Regions from separate parts of the Rhodoferax sp. GW821-FHT02C08 genome, predicted to be linked through region 2. Evidence: riboswitches for the same ligand, from Rfam matches in the RefSeq annotation. Region 2 holds a riboswitch; the other holds the start of a gene.
What was found. Region 2 has a riboswitch for thiamine pyrophosphate ahead of AC07VY_RS25325 (thiamine ABC transporter substrate-binding protein). Riboswitches for the same ligand answer to the same signal wherever they lie in the genome.
Positions count from the first base shown of each region.

Region 1: it holds a riboswitch for thiamine pyrophosphate, as region 2 does, so the genes downstream of both, AC07VY_RS04275 (FAD-dependent oxidoreductase) here and AC07VY_RS25325 (thiamine ABC transporter substrate-binding protein) in region 2, are expected to answer to the same signal.

Region 1 is NZ_JBWKVR010000003.1:20,944-31,529, reverse strand. It holds gene AC07VY_RS04285 (purine-cytosine permease family protein) at 1-335, shown strand, start outside; gene thiD (bifunctional hydroxymethylpyrimidine kinase/phosphomethylpyrimidine kinase) at 394-1,236, opposite strand; TPP riboswitch at 1,279-1,376, shown strand; gene AC07VY_RS04275 (FAD-dependent oxidoreductase) at 1,409-2,488, shown strand; gene thiS (sulfur carrier protein ThiS) at 2,485-2,682, shown strand; gene AC07VY_RS04265 (thiazole synthase) at 2,687-3,487, shown strand; gene thiE (thiamine phosphate synthase) at 3,494-4,366, shown strand; tRNA gene AC07VY_RS04255 (tRNA-Asn) at 4,438-4,513, shown strand; tRNA gene AC07VY_RS04250 (tRNA-Asn) at 4,589-4,664, shown strand; gene AC07VY_RS04245 (DUF192 domain-containing protein) at 4,812-5,276, shown strand; gene AC07VY_RS04240 (superoxide dismutase) at 5,320-5,901, opposite strand; gene xseA (exodeoxyribonuclease VII large subunit) at 5,945-7,261, opposite strand; gene AC07VY_RS04230 (MotA/TolQ/ExbB proton channel family protein) at 7,601-8,233, shown strand; gene AC07VY_RS04225 (ExbD/TolR family protein) at 8,240-8,656, shown strand; gene lpxK (tetraacyldisaccharide 4'-kinase) at 8,661-9,686, shown strand; gene AC07VY_RS04215 (Trm112 family protein) at 9,714-9,896, shown strand; gene kdsB (3-deoxy-manno-octulosonate cytidylyltransferase) at 9,893-10,586, shown strand, end outside.
Region 2 is NZ_JBWKVR010000036.1:26,956-37,541, reverse strand. It holds gene AC07VY_RS25345 (hypothetical protein) at 44-250, opposite strand; gene AC07VY_RS25340 (hypothetical protein) at 314-478, opposite strand; gene AC07VY_RS25335 (ABC transporter ATP-binding protein) at 737-1,381, opposite strand; gene AC07VY_RS25330 (ABC transporter permease) at 1,374-2,957, opposite strand; gene AC07VY_RS25325 (thiamine ABC transporter substrate-binding protein) at 2,958-3,998, opposite strand; TPP riboswitch at 4,037-4,134, opposite strand; gene AC07VY_RS25320 (VTT domain-containing protein) at 4,268-4,912, opposite strand; gene AC07VY_RS25315 (cysteine hydrolase family protein) at 4,958-5,776, shown strand; gene mutL (DNA mismatch repair endonuclease MutL) at 5,844-7,784, shown strand; gene AC07VY_RS25305 (hypothetical protein) at 7,787-8,182, shown strand; gene AC07VY_RS25300 (CapA family protein) at 8,182-9,153, shown strand; gene miaA (tRNA (adenosine(37)-N6)-dimethylallyltransferase MiaA) at 9,175-10,158, shown strand; gene AC07VY_RS25290 (ABC transporter ATP-binding protein) at 10,155-10,586, shown strand, end outside.

The sequences.
Region 1 (10,586 bases), on a different contig from region 2:
GGAGTGTGCGGCGTTGGGGCCTCCTGCTGGCCGTGGCCTGCACCGGCCTGGCGCTGGTGCTGCCCATGCACAGCCTGGAGCCATTTCTGACACTGCTGAGCTCGGTGTTCGTGCCCCTGTACGGTGTGATCCTGGGCCGCCTGTCACAGGGCACGGCCACCGCATCACAACGCCTGGTGGAGCCCAGCGCTGCCCTATTATGGGTGGCCGGCATTGTGGCCTACCACCTGCTGACCAACTACGCGCCACAGTTCGGCGCCGCCCTGCCGACGCTGGCCCTGGTGTTCTTCGTAGCTTGGTTGACGCGGCCTTTGCGCATCACCTATGCGCTATAGAAAAAATAGCTTCTTGCGCAGGTAATACCTGCGCTACAGGTCTATTTCCTATAAACCCTCAAACGCCTAGAACCTGCATGGGCAAAGGCGCGAATCCGTGGTTCAACGGTCCGTGGCCGTGCCCGGTGTGCACGCTGGCACCGGCTTGTATGGCGCCACGGATATAAGCCCGGGCCTGACCCACCGCCTCCGTCAGCTCAAAGCCCTTTGCCAGGTACACCGCAATGGCAGACGACAGCGTGCAGCCCGTGCCGTGGCCGTTGTGCGTAGCAATGCGGGCCGAATGCCAGGGCTGGCGGCTGCCATCGCACTGGCCCAGCAGGTCTACCACCGCATCCCCCGGCAGGTGCCCCCCCTTGAGCAGCACGGCCGGCGCACCTAGCGCCAGCAAATCCGCCACCGCAGGCTCCAGCGTTTCCACGGTATCCACACTGCGGCCCAGCAGCAGAGCCGCTTCGTCCAAATTGGGCGTGACCACGGTGGCGCGGGGAAACAGCTGGTCCACCAGCACCTGCACGGTTTCAACCGCCATCAAGCGGTCGCCGCTGGTGGCCACCATCACCGGGTCCAGCACCACGCGTTTTAGTTGGTACTGGTCAATGGCCCAGGCCACCACCTCCACCATCTCGGGCGAATGCAGCATGCCGATCTTCACCGCGTCGGCGCCAATATCATCAAGCACAGCCTGCAACTGGGCTTTCAGAAAGGACGCTGGCACGGGGTGGATGGCTGTCACGCCACGCGTGTTCTGTGCGGTCAGCGCGGCCAGCGCCGTCATGCCGTAGCAGCCCAGCGCGGCAAAGGTTTTCAAGTCGGCCTGTATGCCCGCGCCGCCGCCACTATCAGAGCCAGCAATCGACAACAGGCGCAGATAGCGGGGAGAAGAGTCAGAAATAGTCATGCTGAAATTATCGGGCCAGCGATGTGATGTAATCCGGGTTTGCGGATGAAACAGGGGTGTCTGGTACGCAAACCAGACTGAGAAAAACCCTCATACCCGATCCAGATCATGCTGGCGTGGGAAGTTTCTATCAACGACAGCGCCTCGTTTCGTCCCAATTGAGCTTTCGCAAATGGACGATACCTTGGCTACCCCACTCTCCACCACCATTCTTGGCGCAGGCCTGATGGGCCGCTTGCTGGCCCTGGCGCTGGCACGCTCGGGCCACACCGTACAGGTCTTTGAGGCCGGCGGACCCGAGGCCGAGGGCGCCGCCGCCCGCGTGGCCGCCGCCATGCTGGCGCCACTGGCTGAATCGGCCATCACCGAGACCGGCGTGGTGCAGATGGGCCAGCATGGACTCACGCGCTGGCCGGAACTGATCGCCGAACTGGACATGCCGGTGTTCTTCCAGCGCAACGGCACTTTGATTCTCTGGCACCGGCAAGACGCCCCCGAGGCCAGCCGCTTTGGCCAGCAGCTCACCGCCACCTGCCAGCAACTGCCCAACCTACCCATACCGCAGCACCTGGACTCCGCCGCCATCGCAGCGCTGGAGCCCGCCATCGGCAATCGCTTCAGCCAGGGCCTGCTGCTACCCGGCGAGGGACAACTGGACAACCGTGGCTTGCTCAATGCTCTGCTGGTGCAGTTGCAGCAGGTGGGTGTCACCATGCACTGGCACAGCCCGCGCCAGCCAGAAGATGTCCACAGCGACTGGGTCTTTGACTGCCGCGGCCTGGGCGCACGCACACAATGGCCGGCCCTGCGCGCGGTGCGCGGCGAGGTGCTGCGCCTGCACGCGCCCGGCGTGGAGCTGCAACGCCCAGTGCGCCTGGTGCACCCCCGCTACCCGCTATACATTGCCCCAAAACCCGGCAATATCTTTGTCGTGGGAGCCACCGAGATCGAGTCCGACGATATGTCGCCCATGAGCGTGCGCTCCAGTCTGGAGCTGCTGAGCGCGGCTTACAGCGTGCACAGCGGCTTTGGCGAAGCGCGCATCCTGGAAAGCGCCACCCAGTGCCGCCCCACCCTGCCCAACAACCTGCCCGCGATCCGGCGGATTGCCCCCAATACGCTGCAAATCAACGGCCTGTACCGCCACGGCTTCATGATCGCCCCGGCCATGCTGGACGTGGTGCTGGAACTGGTGCAGCACGGTACGTCCGCGCTGGCCACGCAATTCGACCTGACGGTAGAAGAAGCATGAATGTCACCATCAACAACACCCCCCAGACCCTGCCTGACGGCGCCACGCTGGCCGACGCACTGGCGCAGATGCAGGCACAGCCGCCATTTGCCACCGCGGTGAACAAGACCTTTGTGCCACGCGCGCAGTACCCGCACACCGTGCTAGCCGAGGCCGACAGCATAGAAATCATCCACCCCGTGACCGGAGGCTGACACCATGTCCCACGACCCTCTCATCCTGTACGGCGAAAGCTTCGCCAGCCGCCTGCTGCTGGGCACCTCCCGCTACCCCTCGCCCAGCACCATGGCCGACGCCATCACGCGCGCCCGCCCGGCCATGCTCACAGCTTCGCTGCGCCGGCAAAACCTAGGCGGCCAGGACAAGAGCCCCAATGGATTCTGGGAACTGCTGCGCCAGACCGGTGTGCCCGTGTTGCCCAACACCGCCGGCTGCCACGGCCTGCAAGAGGCCATTACCACCTCCCACATGGCGCGCGAGGTGTTCGACACCCCCTGGATCAAGCTGGAGCTGATAGGCGACGACTACACCCTGCAGCCCGACACCTTGAACCTGGTGGAGGCCGCCAGCCGCCTTATCAAGGACGGCTTCAAGGTGCTGCCCTATTGCACCGAGGACCTGGTGCTGTGCCAGCGCCTGGTGGACGTGGGCTGCCAGGCCGTCATGCCCTGGGCCGCGCCCATCGGCACCGGTAAGGGCCCGATCAACCCCTATGCCATGCAGGTGCTACGCGAGCGCCTGAGCGTGCCGCTGCTGGTCGATGCCGGCCTGGGCCGTCCCTCGCATGCCTGCCAGGTGATGGAATGGGGCTATGACGGCGTGCTGCTGAACACCGCCGTGGCACTAGCCCAAGACCCCGTCACCATGGCCGGTGCCTTTGCCGATGCGGTTGCCGCCGGGCGCAGCGCCTTCCTGGCCGGCGCCATGCTGGAACAGCAGGCCGCCCACCCCAGCACGCCAGTGCTGGGCACGCCGTTCTGGCACCACGCACAGGAATAGTTCCATATGCAACCTGCCCTGACCCAGGCCATCCTGGACCAACACAGCGCCATGGCGCTGCCCACCCGCGATGCGGTATTCGACGCCAGTCTGAGTGCGGCTTTGCAGCTGGGCTTTATCCCCACCGACGCCCATTGCATCGCCCAAGCCTGGCAAGCCCAGGCTGCGCGCACCGGGAACACCCGCGACTGGCCCACAGCACCAGAAGATTTCGGCTTGGCTCCCTGGCCGCGCGAACAGACTTTTGCACCCTGCCCACGCCAGTTGGGTCTGTACGCAGTCCTGCCTGATGCCGCCTGGGTCGCCCGCATGGCCCGCGCAGACGTACCCACGGTGCAGCTACGCTTCAAATCCGAAGATGCCGACGCCATCCAACGCGAAGTCCAGGCCGCTGTAGATGCCGTGCGGGGCACGCGCGCCCTGCTGTTCATCAATGATCACTGGCAGCAAGCCATCCAGGCCGGAGCCTATGGTGTACACCTGGGCCAGGAGGACCTGGACCTGCTGAGCGAAGACGATTTGCATGCCATTCGCAGCGCCGGCCTGCGCCTGGGCATCAGCACCCATGGCTATGCCGAAATGCTGCGCGCAGACCGCGTCAGCCCCAGCTACATCGCCCTGGGTGCGGTGTTCCCCACTACATTGAAGAAGATGGCCACCGCCCCCCAGGGCACGGCCCGCCTGGCCGCCTATGCCAAACTGCTGCGCGACTACCCATTGGTCGCCATTGGTGGCATAGACAATGAGCGCCTGCCCGCCGTGCTGGCCAGCGGCGTCGGCTCAGTGGCCGTAGTGCGCGCAATCACCGCAGCCCCCGATCCGGAGAGTGCCGCCGCAGCCCTGCGCCAGGCCATACACGGCCCGCTAGGCCTGGAGTGAACTTTTTACGGTAAAAAATCGCTAACTTGCAAAATCCAAAAAACTGACGCTATAATTTAAGTCTGTCATATTCCTCAATAGCTCAGTTGGTAGAGCGCCGGACTGTTAATCCGTAGGTCCCTGGTTCGAGCCCAGGTTGAGGAGCCAGAATTTTGCAAAAAGGGCTTACGCCAACCCGTAAGCCCTTTTTATTTCAGCCACCAAGGCTGATGCATCCGATATTCCTCAATAGCTCAGTTGGTAGAGCGCCGGACTGTTAATCCGTAGGTCCCTGGTTCGAGCCCAGGTTGAGGAGCCAGCTAAAAGCCCCGCGCGCAAGTCCGGGGCTTTTTTACTTTAGCGCCTACATATGTAAACCATACACAGCGCTGATTGCCGCTATGCACAAGCATGCCAGAATGCCAAAGCTGAAAGCTCCAGATATCAATCCCCCCCCGCGCCACCGATGAAAAATCTAACCTCCACCCTCTGGCTATCCCTGGCCCTGGCTTGCGCCTCGTTCGGCACTGCATCCGCGCAGGATACGCCGCAAACCGACCTGCCCCGCGTCAATCTAACCGCAGGCATTTACCAGATCGATACCCAGCTGGCACTGACCCCGCAGCAGCGCGAAATCGGCCTGATGTTTCGCAAGGAAATGCCACAGCAAGAAGGCATGCTGTTTGTATTCGAGCAGCCCGCCACGCAGTGTTTCTGGATGAAAAACACGATCCTGCCGCTGACTGCCGCATTCATCGACGACCACGGCACCATCGTGAACCTGGCCGATATGAAGCCGCAAACCACGGACTCCCACTGCTCCGAAAAACCGGTGCGCTATGTGCTGGAAATGAATGTGGGCTGGTTCGCCAAAAAAGGCATCAAGGCCGGCAGCAAACTGGGCGGCAAGCCCTTCGAGCTGGCCAAATAAAAAAGCCCGTCAGCGACGGGCTTTTTCTTGAGCGCTAGAAAGCTCAGGCGAAATTCTTTTCCGCGAATTCCCAGTTCACCAGCTTGTCGAGGAAGGTTTCGACAAACTTGGGACGCATATTGCGGTAGTCAATGTAGTACGCGTGTTCCCACACGTCCACGGTCAGCAGCGCCTTGTCAGCGGTGGTCAAGGGGGTGCCGGCTGCACCGGTATTGACGATGTCGACCGAGCCGTCAGGCTTCTTCACCAGCCAGGTCCAGCCGGAACCGAAGTTGCCCACAGCGGACTTGACGAAGGCTTCCTTGAAAGCCGCGTAGGAGCCGAACTTGGCGTTGACGGCCGTAGCCAGCGCGCCGCTGGGTTCGCCGCCGCCTTGGGGCTTCATGCAGTTCCAGAAGAAGGTGTGGTTCCAGATTTGCGCGGAATTGTTGTAGATGCCGCCGCTGGACTTCTTGATAATTTCTTCCAGGGTCAACGATTCAAACTCGGTGCCCTTTTGCAGGTTGTTCAGGTTGACCACGTAGGCGTTGTGGTGCTTACCGTGGTGAAACTCCAGGGTTTCCTGGGAATAGGCAGGCGCCAGAGCGTCGATCGCGTAAGGCAATGGGGGCAGGGTATGTTCCATGTTTTTCCTCGTGGGTTGGTGGTTGACGGAATGATTGTAGAAACTAATTTGCGCACGTCTGTAGGACTTGGAGAGCAACCTCACCGTCGGCCAGGGTTGCCACCAGCGACTCGCCGGCTATGGCCTGCACCGTGCTGGTGATGGGCATCCCTTGAGGCGTTCGCAGCAAAGCGTAACCGCGCTGCAGTACCAAAAGAGGGTCCAGCAGAGCCAGGCTGCGATCGGCACGGTCCAGGCGCTCGCCACGCAGGCGCAGAGCGGTCTGCACACTGGCGGGAAAATCCATCTTTTGCGCCTGTAAACAGGTCTTTTCTTGCTGCAACTTTGATAGTGCGGCATATCGCAGTCGCTGCGCCTGCTGGCCTAGCTTCCACTGCTGACGCGCAACCAGTCCCGAGGGCCGCCCTAGGCGCTGGGCCGCGCTATCCAGGCGCTGGCCCTGTGCATCCAATTGACGCAGCGCGGCATCCTGCAGGCGCTGGCCCGCCAAAGCCAAGGCCCCTAGCCAGACATCGCGCGGCTGGGCCACCAGCTCGGCCGCCGCCGTGGGTGTGGGCGCGCGCAGGTCAGCGACAAAGTCGGCAATGGTGAAGTCGGTTTCATGGCCGACGCCACTGACCACCGGCACCGGGCTCTGGCAAATGGTGCGCGCCAGTTGCTCGTCGTTAAAGGCCCACAGGTCTTCCAGCGAGCCGCCACCGCGCACCAGCAGGATGACATCGATATGTACAAAATCACCCGCTGACGCAGATTCCGCCTGCGCAAAGCGATATAAATTTGATAGTGCCTTGACCAGCTCAGCCGGTGCCGCCGCTCCTTGCACCAACGCCGGCACCAGCACCACGGGAATATGCGGCACCCGCCGCTGTAAGGCCGCCACCACATCGTGCAACGCAGCGGCACCTAAAGATGTGACCACACCAATGCCACGCGGCAGCAGTGGCAAGGGGCGCTTGCGTGCGGGGTCAAACAGCCCTTCGGACTCCAGCTGCGCCTTGAGCCGCAAAAACTGCTCGAACAAGGCGCCCTGCCCAGCGCGACCCATGCTCTCCACAATCAGCTGCAAATCACCACGCGGCTCGTACACGCCCAGGCGGCCGCGCACTTCCACCAGCTCACCATCGCGCGGCGCAAAGTCCAGCAGACTGGCCGCGCGGCGGAACATGGCGCAGCGGATCTGGCCTTGCGCGTCCTTGAGATTGAAGTAGCAATGCCCGCTGGACGCGCGCGAGAAGCCCGAAATCTCGCCGCGCACCGCGACAGGATTGAAGCGCGCCTCCAGCGCATCAGCAATGGCGCGGCATAGCGCGCCAACCGGCCAGATACGCGGCGCCAATACTGGGTTTGGGGCGTCCACCATCAGGTCTGGCGCGCCGCAGCGCGGAGTTGGCCGGGCAAGTGCTCCACAGGCGCGACAAGGGCTGCACCCACCCGTTGAATTTCGTAAAAACCCGCGGGAAACGCTGGATTTGTGTGGTAAGTGATTGATTTCACTGGATTTTTTTCTGCTTAAATTTTCATCGAAGTGTCACGGACCCGCATGGATGCTGGATTTCGGCGCGGTGACTACAAGTTCTTCACAAAGTTATCCACAGGAAATGTGGGTGGCTCGGGGGTTTAAACAGATACGGAACAAATCGCGGATGTCGCAAGCGGCTAAGCCATAATCGCAAAGAATCTATCAGCGCGGAGAGCCATATTGTTTTCGATCATACAAGCCGCAGGCTGGCCCATCTGGCCCCTCGTAGCCTGCTCCATCCTGGCGCTGGCCCTGGTTATTGAACGCTTTCTCAGCCTCAAGACCGCCAAAATCGTCCCCCCAAAACTTCTTGACGAGGTGCTGGCCGTGTCCCAGGTCACGCTGCCTGCACCGGGCGTGGTGAACCAGCTGGCGCAAAACTCGCTGCTGGGCGAAGTGCTGGCCAGCGGCATGCGCGTGCTGCACACCCACCCACGCTGCAGCGATGAAGACATCCGCACGGCTATGGAAAGCTCTGGCCGCTCGGTCGCCCACAAGCTGGAGAAATACCTCAGCGCCCTGGCCACCATTGCATCAGCAGCACCGCTGCTGGGCCTGCTGGGCACGGTGATCGGCATGATCGACATCTTTGGTTCGCAAACCGGCGGCGGCAGCTCGGGCGGCAACCCGGCCCAGCTGGCGCACGGCATCTCGGTGGCGCTGTACAACACGGCATTCGGCCTGATGGTGGCGATCCCCTCGCTAATCTTCTGGCGCTATTTCCGCGCCCGCGTGGACGAGTACCTGCTGGCGCTGGAAATGGCCGCCGACCAGTTTGCCCGCCACCTGAGCTCGGTACGCAAGCGGGGCTGACAGGCTATGAACTTCCGCCACCGCCACCGGGAAGAGCCCGAAATCAACCTGATCCCGTTCATCGACGTTCTGCTGGTGGTGCTGATCTTCTTGATGCTGTCCACCACCTACAGCAAATTCACCGAGCTGCAGGTCAAGCTGCCGGTAGCCAATGCCGATGCGCAGCGCGACTACCCCAAGGAAATCATCGTCGCCGTCAGCAGCGACGGGCGTTACGCGGTGAACAAGAGCGCAGTGGAAGGCCGCAGCATCGACGTGATCTCGCAAGCCCTGGCCAACGCAGCCCGGGGCGGCAAAGACATGGTGGTCATCATCAGCGCCGATGCCAGCGCCACCCACCAGTCGGTCATCACCGTGATGGAGGCCGCGCGCCGCGCAGGCCTGAACCAGATCACGTTTGCCACCCAATCCACGCCCAAATAAGCCCATGGCCGAGGGCATGGAAGGCAGGCTGCTGCGCACCTGGCGCACGCGCGGGCCCCTGGCCTGGCTGCTCTGGCCGCTGTCACTGCTGTATGGCCTACTGCACGCCTTGCGCAAGCTGCTGTACCGCACGGGCTGGCTTACCTCCGGCAGCGTGCAGGTACCGGTCGTCGTGGTCGGCAACGTGGTCGCTGGCGGCTCGGGCAAAACCCCGGTGGTAATGGCCCTGGCCCAGCATTGGACAGCGCGTGGCATTGCGGTCGGCGTGGTATCCCGTGGCTACGGTCGCAACATCCAGGACGGCCAGGACTGCCGCGAGGTGCACGCCGACAGCCTGCCCAGCGAAGTGGGCGACGAGCCCGCCCTGGTGCGCCGCAGCTGCCAGGTGCCGGTGTTCGTGGCGCGCAAACGTCTGGATGCGGCCCAGGCCCTGCTGGCGGCCTATCCACACACCCAGTTGATACTCTGCGACGACGGCCTGCAGCATTACGCGCTGCGGCGCGATCTGGAAATCTGCATTTTTGACGACCGGGGCGTGGGCAACGGCTTTCTGCTGCCCGCCGGACCTCTGCGCGAACCTTGGCCGCGCCCCGTGGACCTGGTACTGCACACCGGCCAGCACCCGGCATTCGCCGGCTTTCGGGCGCAACGCCGGCTGGCCGACTATGCGCTGCAGGCCGACGGCACGCGGCGCCCGCTGTCCAGCCTGCAGGCTACACCCCTGCACGCCGTGGCAGCCATCGCCCAGCCAGACCATTTTTTCACCATGCTGCAGGCGGCCGGCCTGCAGCTCGCACAGACCCAGGCCTTGCCGGATCACTACAATTTTGATAGCTGGCATCGCACGAATTACCTGCGCGAGACCGTGATTTGCACAGAGAAAGATGCCGTCAAGCTATGGCGGCACCAGCCGGATGCATGGGCCGTCCCCCTCGTGCTGGAGCTGGACGCCGGCTTTCTGGCCGCGCTCGACCAGCGCGTCGATCCCTGGCTATCATCGCCCCCTGGCCGCATTTCTGCGGCAACCTAATACCGACTGACCGACTGAGATTTCCCCATGGATAGCAAACTTCTGGAGCTGCTCGTCTGCCCCGTCACCAAGGGCCCGCTGCAATACGACCGCGAAAAGCAAGAGCTGGTCTCGCGCAGCGCCCGCCTGGCCTACCCGGTGCGCGACGGCATTCCTATCCTGCTGGAAAACGAAGCCCGCACCCTGAGCGACGAGGAGTTGGGCCTGTGAGCTTCACCGTATTGATCCCGGCCCGCATGGCCTCCACCCGCCTGCCCAACAAGCCCCTGGCGGCTCTGGGCGACGCACCCATGGTAGTGCGGGTTGCCCAGCGCGCCATGCAGTCCCAGGCCCAACGCACCGTGGTGGCCTGCGACAGCCCGGCCATCCTGGCCGCCTGCCAGGCCCATGGCGTGGAAGCCATCCTGACCCGCGACGACCACCCTTCCGGCAGCGACCGCCTGGCCGAAGCCTGCGAGCTGCTCGGCCTGGCTGACGACGCCATCGTGGTCAATGTGCAGGGCGACGAGCCGCTGATCGACCCGGCCCTGATCAACGAAGTCGGCGCCTTGTTGCAGCAACGCCCGCAGGCCAGCATGGGCACTGCCGCCCACGCCATCGCCAGCCTGGCCGACTTCTGCAATCCGAATGTGGTCAAGGTGGTGCTGGACGCCCAGCAGCACGCGCTGTACTTCAGCCGAGCTCCCATTGCCTGGTGGCGCGACGGCGCCACGGCAGAGCGCAGCTTCACAGCCCTGCCCGACCCGGCACCGCTGCGCCACATCGGCATCTACGCCTACCGGGTCGGCTTCTTGCGGTTGTTTCCGACCCTGCCGCAGGCGCCGATCGAGGTCACTGAAGCCCTGGAACAGCTGCGCGCCATGTGGCACGGCCACCGTATTGCGGTCCATGTCACGGCCC
Region 2 (10,586 bases):
AGCTATTTATTCCATAGCGCCGTCAAGCAGACGGCGGCTGGATTCAGACGATGGCGGTCAGTTCCGAAGAATTGACGAAGCCGGTGCCGGCACGTGGCCATTCCACCAGCACGCCCTTGTCGGTCTGGGCGATCACATAACCGTCGGTACGCAAGATGCTGCCGCGACGCACCAAATTGACGCGCTCGCCTGGAACAAACGTGGCAGCAGCGACGGTGAACAAAGATTTCAAAAAGAACAGAACTTGCATGGTAAATATCCTGAATGTTTCAGACCCTTGGGGGGGGCCTGCCGGCACAGCGGCCGTGGTGGTTTAGTGAGACTGCAGCCAGTCCCGCTGGCGGGATTCCAGGTCGGCTAGCGACTGGGATTTGCTGAGATAGCTCTCAACATCGCTGGATTCGTGCTGTTCAAAACTACGGCCAATTGCCTGGGCAGCACGCCGAGCGGACAACAAAAAGAAGAGAGCGATGTTCATAGCTAGAACTCCAAATTTAGAGGTTTACCCTTTCTAGGGTTAACCCTAGTATCGCACAAAGTGGGTGCGCGCGTGCACGAATATGTGCGCATAAGCCGAGTTTGTTTGCGATAAGTCACACTTTAGGTGCATGGCCGGCAACACACAGCCGCACCCAACGCCGCCTAGATCCGGCCTGCAAGGCACTTAAAAACCAGTGGTGAAAATGCCCGATAGCGCAAATAGATACTCCACAGTCAGCTATTGAATCAATAGCAACTACCAGAGCCTCAGCAACCGCCCGTCCACCAGGCGCAGGCCACGTGTGGCCATGGCACGGGCTTCGCCCTCGTCGTGCGTCACCAACACCGCAGCCATGCCGGCTTCGAAGATGCGCTGACGAAACTCAGCCTGCAGGCTTTGGCGCAGGGCCGCATCCAGCGCGGAAAACGGCTCGTCCAACAGCAAGGCGCGCGGCGCGGTGATGAGTGCGCGGGCCAGGGCCGCACGCTGCTGCTCACCGCCCGACAAGGTCCACACGCGCTGCCGGGCGTGGCTGGCCAGGTCGAAACGCGCCAGCATGGCCTCGGCGCGCTGGCGGGCCTCGGCCTTTTTCACCCGTTGCTCCACCAAGCCGAAAGCCACGTTGTCACGCACGTCCAGGTGTGGAAACAGCGCGAAGTCCTGGAACATCAGGGCGAAGCCGCGCCGCTCGGGTGGCAGCCGGGTGATGTCCTGCGTATCGAACCAGACGCTGCCGGACTCGGCCTCCTCCAACCCGGCCGCTATTTTCAAAAGCGTACTTTTGCCACTGCCGGACGGCCCCAGCAGGGCCACGATTTCGCCCTCGGCCACCTGCAGGCTGAGCTGATCGGCCAGCAGTCGAGAGCCGTAATGTTTGGTGATGGATCGCAGTTCAAGCATGGGGAGGATGGGTGGGTTCCGCCCGTCGCGGGCCTTCGATCAACGCAAACGCCGCCAAGGCCAGCGCCATCAGCAGGCAGGCCAGCACTAGCGCCGCGTCGCCATTGGCTGCACCGGGCCGCCCCAGGCGTTGGTAAACCAGGGTAGTCAGCGTGGCCCATTCTGGGCGAGATAGAAAAAGGGTGACCGCAAACTCGCCGAGCGCCGTGGCGGCTGCAAATGCCATGCCGCGGCGCAACGCGGGTGCGACCAGCGGCAGCGTGACACGCCAGAACAGCCGCCAGGGGCTGGCCCCCAGGCTGCGCGCCGCCTGGGACACATGCGCGGGCAGGCTATCCAATGCGGCTGCCAGGGACTTGGCGACAAAGGGGTAAGCCAGCACGGCATAGGCGCACAGCAGCAGCGCCAGACTGGCAGTCCACTGCGGGTACAGCAACAACAGGCCAAAGGCCACGGTGATGGGCGACACCACAAACGGTAAAAAGGCCGCCGCGCGCATCGCCAGCGACTGCTGTGCCGCCAGCGCATGCAGCAGCCCCAGCACGCTGGCCAGTAACAGCGCCACAGCCGAAAAGCGTAAGGTATTCCACAGCGCGACCAGGGTATCGGCCTCCAGCAGCACGGCCCAGATCTGCCAGCCCGCGTGCACCGCGCGCCACAGAATCGCCGCGATAGGTGCAGCGCAGAAAAAAACCAGCACCGCACATGCGCCCCACACGCCCAGCCAATGCACGGGTCGATTGGGGCGGCGGCGCGCGATGGGCTGCACACGGCCGGGCACGGCCAGGCGCTTTTCGATGGCGGCATAGCCCCAGGCCACGGCGCCAGTCAGCAGCAGCATCCACAGCGCCAGCAAGCTCGCCGGGGCCAGCTGCAGCTCGTGCGCGACCAGGCTGTAGATCTCCACCTCCACCGTCGCATAGCGCTGGCCCCCCAACACCAGGGCCAGGCCAAAACCGGCAAAGCAATACAAGAACACCAGGCACAGGCTGGACGCCAGCCAGGGTGCGATCGCCGGCCACTCGACCCGCCAGAAGGCCCGCCACGGGCTGGCACCTAGGCTGCGGGCGGCGGCCACGCGTTGGGCATTGACCTGCTCCAGCGCCTCCAACCCGGCCCGCACCACCACGCACAGATTGAAAAACAGATTGCCATACAGCAGCAGCCAGGGCGAGTCCTGTAGCTCCAGCCCCAAGGCATTGCTCAACAGACCACGCGGCCCCCACAGCGCCAGCACACCCACTGCCGCCACCAGGGTGGGCACCACGAACGGCAGCATCAGCAGGCGCAACACCAGGCGGCGCCCGGCAAACTCCCAACGCGCCAGCACCCAGGCCACGGGCAAGCCCAGCAGCAAAGCGGCGACACAGGTGGCGCCCGCCTGCAAAAGCGACCACAGCACGCGCCAGCGCAGATACGGGTCGGTCCATACCGCCCACAGCGACGGCGTGGGTCCGGTGGCCAGCTCACCCCAAAAACCTTCGAAGCCCAGGCGCAGCACCGGTGCCACCAGCAGCACCGCCAGGCACAGCAGCGGCAGCGCTGCCAGCAAACTCTGGCGGCGTGTGATCGCCATTTATTTCAGTACAACTTGGGTCCAGCGCGCCACCCAGGCCGGGCCCTTGTCGGCAATAGTTTCGGCGGGCAGACTTTCAAACGCGGTGGGCTCGACCGCATGGCGCATCACATCGGCCAGAGGCGTGTGGGCCTCCACCGGATACATCCACATGCTGGTTTGCAAGGCTTGCTGCACCGCGCCAGCGCGCATGAAGCGGATGAACTTGGCGGCGGCTTCGCGCTGCCCGCCGCCCGCTACCAGGGCCACACCTTCGACCTGGCGGAACACACCGCCCTTGAGGAACAGGTTGGCGGTGGGCGACTCGCTGATCTTTTCCTTGCTGTAGAACACCTCAGCCGCCGGGCTGGTGGCGTAGCTGACCACCAGCGGGCGGCTGCCGCCGTTGCGGCTGAATTCGGTGTAGTAGGCCTCGGTCCAGCCCTTCACCACCTTCACGCCATTGGCACGCATGCGGCCCCACCAGTCAAAGGCTTTCTCCTCGCCCATGCCGGCCACGGTAGCCAGCAAGAAGGCATAGCCGGGGCTGGAGGTGGCGGGGTTGGGCACCACCAGCAGGTTACGGTAGGCCGGCTGGATCAAATCCTCCAGCGTCTTGGGCAAGGCCAGGCCGCTCTTGGCGAAAGCGGCCTTGTCGAAATTCAGCGTGACGAAACCGTAGTCCATCGCCACTACATTCGTGCCCACCTGTGTCACCGGCGAACCCTGGGTATAGGTCATGGGCTCCAGCACCTTGGCGGCCTGGGCCTTGGCCACCAGCGCGTTGTCTAGGCCAAACACCACGTCGGCAATGGGCTGCGCGCGGGTCAGTATCAGCTTATTCAGCATTTCACCCGCATCCCCGGCCTTGATCAGGCTGAGCTTGACGCCGGCATCGGCCTCGAACTGGGCCAGCAAGGGCTTGGGCAGATCAAAAGAGCTGTGCACCAGCACACGCAGCTCCTTGTCGGCAGCCAGGGCAGGGAAGGTGCAGAGTGCGGCCAGCGCGGTGGCGGCCCAAGTGAACGTACGGCGTGTACTAGTAGCGCGGCGGTGGAACATGCTTGCCTTTCAATGCGCCGGCGCGGGTCGCATGGAAGGCCGCAGCCCCATCACGCTCCCTACGCTGGCATGACCCAGATCAGGTGTGTGGGGTATTTCTCAGCCCGCTTCAAAGCAGGCACCCCCGGTGAAGCGTGGGATTGTAGAGTTCTCCCTGCTGGCGCTGGACAAACTTGTGGATAACCCGGGCAAGCGTTTGTATATGCAGGCTAAGCCATTGATTTACAAAGACAAAGCTTACAGCGCCTATTTTTTAGGCAAGTGGAATACTAAGCCTTGGCGGTCATACGGCCCTTCAGGGCGCCGATGGCAACCAGGGCCGTGGGTACCAGAATCATGGCCCAGATGATCTTGTCCAGGTTCTGCTTGACCCAGGGAAAATTGCCAAAGAAGTAGCCGATGGTGACGATGCCCACCACCCACAGCACGCCCCCCAGCACGTCAAAAAACACAAACTTGGCCCGATTCATCACCGCCACGCCCGCCACAAACGGCGCGAAAGTGCGCAGGAACGGCATAAAGCGTGCAGCCACCAGGGTCAGGCCGCCATAGCGCTCGTAAAACGCATGGGCCTGGTTGAAGGCCTTCTTGTTGAAAAAGCGCGAATCTTCCCACTGGAATACCTTGGGGCCTAAATAACGGCCGATGGCGTAATTGCTCTGGTTGCCCAAAATCGCCGCGGCCAGCAGCAGCCCGACCGACAGCGGATAGGACATCAGCCCCACACCGCACATGGCGCCCACCACGAACAGCAGCGAGTCCCCCGGCAGGAACGGCATCACAACAACGCCGGTCTCCACAAAAATAATCAGAAACAGCAGGGCGTAAACCCACAAGCCGTAATTGCTTACAAAAGCCTGCAGGTGCTTGTCCACGTGCAGAATGAAGTCGAGAAGTTGCATGAGAATGTCCATGGGCACCGATTATCGCCAGCATCGCAAGACAAACGGAAGACAGCCATGACACGCCACACCCATCTGCTCATCATCGACCCCCAGAACGATTTTTGCGATCTCCCCCCAGGTGCCGGCGGCAGCCCTGCCCTGCCGGTCACCGGCGCCCATGCCGACATGCAGCGGCTGGCAGCCTTCATCCGCGAATATGCGGCCCGGCTGACCGACATCACCATTACGCTGGACTCGCACCACCGGCTGGACATCGCCCACCCCACCTTCTGGCTGCAAGGCGACGGCAGCGCCGTCACTCCCTTCACCACCATCACGGCGGCGGATGTGAACGCCGGCCTGTATCGGCCGCGCGACCCCGCCCACCTGGGCCGCAGCCTGGCCTACCTGGATGCACTGGAAGCGCGCGGCCGCTACACCCTGATGGTCTGGCCGGTGCACTGCGAGATCGGCACCTGGGGCCACAACGTACACGCCGATGTGCACGCCGCCTACAACGCCTGGGAAGACCAGCAGGGCCGTAGCGTCACCAAGCTGAGCAAGGGGAGCAACCCCTGGACCGAACACTACAGCGCGGTCATGGCCGAGGTGCCCGATGCGCAGGACGAGGCCACCGGCCTGAACCACACGCTGATGGCCGCCATGGACCAGGCCGACACCCTGCTGATTGCCGGCGAGGCCAGCAGCCACTGCGTGCGCGCCACCACCGAGCACATCGTGGACCACCTGGCCCGCCACAAACCCCAGCGCATCGTGCTGCTGACCGACTGCATGAGCCCGGTGGGCGGCTTCCAGCTGCAGCACGAAATGTTTTTGCAGGACATGCAAAGGCGCGGACTGGAACTGGCTAGCAGCCAGGACTTGTGGCTATAAGCCCGCCAGCGCCCCTCAGGTCGCGCAGTGACTGCGGCCGATCTGCGGCGCCCTCTAAAATCACCCGGTGAACGCCCCCATCTCCACCCCCCTGCTGTCCCCCAGTCCCCGCCGCGTCATCCGCGAGCTGCCCGATGAACTCATCAGCCAGATCGCCGCAGGCGAAGTGGTGGAGCGCCCGGCATCCGTGGTGCGCGAGCTGGTCGACAACGCACTGGACGCCGGCGCCACGCAGATCACGCTGCGCCTGCTGGCCGGCGGCGTGCGGCTGATTGCGGTGGAGGACGATGGTGGCGGCATCCCGATGGAAGAGCTGCCCATCGCCCTGAAGCGCCACGCCACCAGCAAAATCCGCGACCTGCATGAGCTGGAATCCGTAGGCACCATGGGTTTCCGTGGCGAAGCCCTGGCCGCTATCAACTCCATAGCTGACATGGCAATCGCCTCGCGCGCCAGCGGCCAATCGAATGCATTTCTGCTGGACGGCCGCAGCGGCGAACTGAAGCCCGTGGCGCGCAGCACCGGCACCACGGTAGAGGTGAAAGAGCTGTTCTTCAGCACCCCGGCACGCCGCAAGTTCTTGAAGACCGATGCCACCGAGCTGGCCCACTGCGTGGAAGCCGTGCGCCGCCATGCGTTGGCCCGGCCCGACGTAGGCTTTGCCATCTGGCACGAGGGCAAGCTGGTCGAACAATGGCGCGCCTGCCCTGCACCCCACAGCATCGACGCGCTGTCCGAGCGCCTGCGCGACGTACTGGGCGACGACTTCACCGAGCGCTCGGTGGCGGTAGACCACCGCAGCTCCATGCGCGACGACGGCGGCCAGGCCGTGCGCGTCTGGGGCCGGGTCGGTATTCCCGACGCGGCGCGGGCCCGACCCGACCAGCAGTTTGCCTATGTCAACGGCCGCTTTGTGCGCGACAAGGTCATCACCCACGCTGCCCGCAGCGCGTATGAGGACGTGCTGCACGGCCAGCGCCAGCCGGTGTATGCGCTGTATGTGGAGATCGACCCGACCCGGGTGGACGTGAATGTGCACCCCACCAAGATCGAGGTGCGCTTCCGCGACAGCCGTGAAGTGCACCAGGCCGTGCGCCGCGCCGTGGATGCAGCCTTGGCGGCACCGCGCGCAGCTGCGGCTGCGGCAGCGAGCGCCACAACACCCGCCACCAGCCCGCCGCAAGAATTTATACAAAACAAGGCTCCAGCGCAGGTATTACCTGCGCAGGCAGCTATCTATTTCGCAGCAGCCACGCCGCACAAGGTGTCGGACTTCGAAGCCCTGTGGCCGGTGACCACGACAGTTGCGGCGCCCGCGCCCAGCCCTGCGACCCATACATACGCCGCTACACCCACCGCAGCCCCGGTTGCCGCGGCCAGCGCCCCCACCACCCAACCGGACCAGCCCAACGAGGCCTGGCCCCTGGGCCGCGCCATCGCCCAGCTGCAAGGCATCTACATCCTGGCCGAAAACAGCCAGGGCCTAGTGGTGGTGGACATGCACGCGGCGCACGAGCGCATCGTCTACGAGCGGCTCAAGGCCCAGTTGGCGAACACGGAGCATGCGCGCATCAGCAGCCAGCCGCTGCTGATCCCGGTTACCTTCGCCGCCACGCCGCAAGAAGTCGCCACCGCCGAAGCCCATGTAGAAACACTGGCCACGCTGGGTCTGGAGATCAGCCCGTTCTCGCCCAAGACCCTGGCCGTGCGCGCCGTGCCCACTAGCCTGGTGCAGGGCGACGCGACCGAACTGGCACGTGGCGTGCTTGCAGAGCTGGCACAACATGAAGCCAGCACCGTGATCCAACGCGCGCACAACGAACTGCTAGGCACCATGGCCTGCCACGGTGCCGTGCGCGCCAACCGCCGCCTGACCCTGGACGAAATGAACGCCCTGCTGCGCCAGATGGAAACTACCGAACGATCCGACCAATGCAACCATGGGCGCCCCACATGGCGACAAATCACAGTGAAAGAGCTGGACACCTTGTTCATGCGCGGCCGATGACCATGCAGCGCACACTCCTGTTGCTGGCGCTGCTGGCATGCCAGTTTTCCAAGTCTGCCCAGGCCGAAAGCGTGGACTGCCACGTCAGCTACGGTGGCGAGACGCAGATCATTTCAGCCCAGCCCGCAGCCACGCCCTACACCGTCGCACCGACCTCCATCGGCTCGTATTTCATGTTCCGCCTGGTGTTTGAACGCCAGCCACCCGGGCTGGCCGCCATCAAGCTCTATACCTATGCCGACCGCGACCCGCCGCAAGGCGCGGTAATGCTGCACCAGGCCGACTACCTGTATCCGCCGCCACCAGCGCTAGGGCCGTATGGTTTCACCGGCCTGCAGCGCGTGTATGAGCCCATACGCGACGGTGAATTGCAATACTGGTGTGGCTGGAAGAAATGATGAAACATACCTTGCTCGCCGCGCTGCTCTGCGTCCCCCTGCTGGGCTTTGCCGCGCCCTCTGAATCGAAAAAAGTCGAGCTGCTGTTCGGCGGCGATGTCATGCTGGACGACGGCCCCGGCCGCCTGATCGCCGCCGGCGGCGACCCGCTGGCAGCCATCGCCCCCATCCTGCAGGCGGCCGACGTGGCCATAGGCAACCTGGAAACCTCGGTTGCCGCCACCACCACCGGTACGCCGCTGGACAACAAGATCTACACCTTCCGCGCCCAGCCAAACACGGTGAATGTGCTCAAGGGCCGCTTCACCGCGATGTCGGTGGCCAACAACCACAGCGGCGACTTTGGCCGCGAAGCCTTCATGGAAACGCTGGCGCATCTGCGCAGCGCAGATATCGCCGGCTTCGGCGGCGGTGCGAACCTGGTCGAGGCGCACAAGCCCTACTGGATTGAAAAGAACGGCCTGCGCATCGCCGTGCTGGGCTATGACGAATTCAAACCCCGCTCTTTCGAGGCCGGTGCCAACTGGCCTGGCGTGGCCTGGAGCGAAGACAGCCTGGTGGTGGCCGATATCCGCGCCGCCAAGGCCGCTGGCGCCGACGTGGTCATCCCCTTCATGCACTGGGGCTGGGAGCGCGAACCCGAGCCCAGCCAGCGCCAGCGCCAACTGGCCAGGCTGATGGTCCAGGCCGGCGCCGATGCCGTGGTGGGCAGCCACCCCCACGTCACCCAGGGCGCCGATGTAGTACTGGGCAAGCCGGTGATCTGGAGCCTGGGCAATCTGGTGTTTGACGGCTTCGAACTGCCCGCCGCCAAGCTGGGTTGGCTGCTGCGTCTGAGCGTGGACAAGCAAGGCATTCGCAGCTGGAACACCGTGGCCGTGCACATGGACGCCGACGGCACGCCCAGCCCCGACACCAGCCTGGCCACGCCCTGCGGGCGCCGTGGCAGCGCCAAGATAAGCCACTGCTGACTTTCTGGTAGCCTCCGGCGCATGTCTGCGCCGTCTGCCTCCCTCTCCGCCACCCCCGCCGCCCCCACCCCTCTTCCCCGCTGCATCGCCCTGGCAGGCCCCACGGCCTCGGGTAAAACCGCCGCCGCGCTGGCGATTGCGCAACGCATGCCGGTGGAGATCATCAGCGTCGATTCCGCGCTGGTCTACCAGGGCATGGACATAGGCACGGCCAAGCCCACGGCAGCCGAGCTGGCCCAGGTGCCGCACCACCTGATCAACATCCGCGACCCGCTGCAGGCCTATAGCGCGGCCGAATTCGTGGTGGATGCCGAGCGCCTGCTGGCCGACATCACCGCGCGTGGCAAGCTGCCGCTGCTGGTGGGCGGCACCATGCTGTACTTCAAGGCGCTGTTTGACGGCATAGACCCCATGCCCACCGCCAACCCCGCCATCCGCGCCGAACTGGAGGCCGAAGCCGCCGCGCACGGCTGGCCCGCACTGCACACCCAGCTGGCCCTGGTCGACCCAGTCACCGCCGCCCGGCTGCAGCCGCTGGATGGCCAGCGCATACAGCGGGCGCTGGAGGTGTACCGCATCTCCGGCCAGCCCTTGTCCAGCTTTCATGCTACAAAAAACGCAGCTGCCAGCGCAGATAGAACCTGCGCCACAACCCTTATTTCTTTGGAACCTCTGGACCGCGCCTGGCTGCATGCGCGCATCGCCCTGCGCTTTGAGCAGATGCTGGCCGGTGGCTTTCTGGACGAGGTGCAAGCCTTGCGCGCGCGCGGTGACCTGCACCTGGATTTGCCCAGCATGCGCTGCGTGGGCTACCGCCAGGCCTGGGAGGCCTTGGACGGACTCTGGCCCATGGCTGAGCTGCGCGACAAAGGCGTCTTCGCCACCCGCCAGCTGGCCAAGCGCCAGATCACCTGGCTGCGCTCCATGCCGCAGCGGCGCATCGTGGCCTGCGAGGCGCCAGACGCTTTGCAGCAGGTACTCGACATCGTGGAGCAGGCGGTATGAGCCTGGTCATCAATGGCCTGGCCAAGCGCTATGGCGACAGCACGGTCTTCGCCAATGTGTCGCTGCGCGTGGCGCCAGGCGAGTTTGTCGCCATCGTCGGTGAATCCGGCGTGGGCAAATCCACGCTGCTGAACTGCATGGCCGGGCTGGACAGCTGGGACAGCGGCACGGTGCATATCGCCGGCACCGACCTGGGCACGCTAGGCAACGACCAGCGCGCCCTGTTGCGGCGCCAACAGGTGGGCTTTGTGTTCCAGGCCTTCCATGTACTGCCACATCTGGACGTGGCGCAAAACGTGGCCTTGCCGCTGATGCTGCTGGGCCAGAACGATGCGGCGCGGGTGGAAAGTCTGCTGGAAGCCGTGGGCCTGGGTGGCCTGGGCGCACGGCTGCCGCAGCAGCTCAGCGGCGGCCAGCTGCAGCGCGTG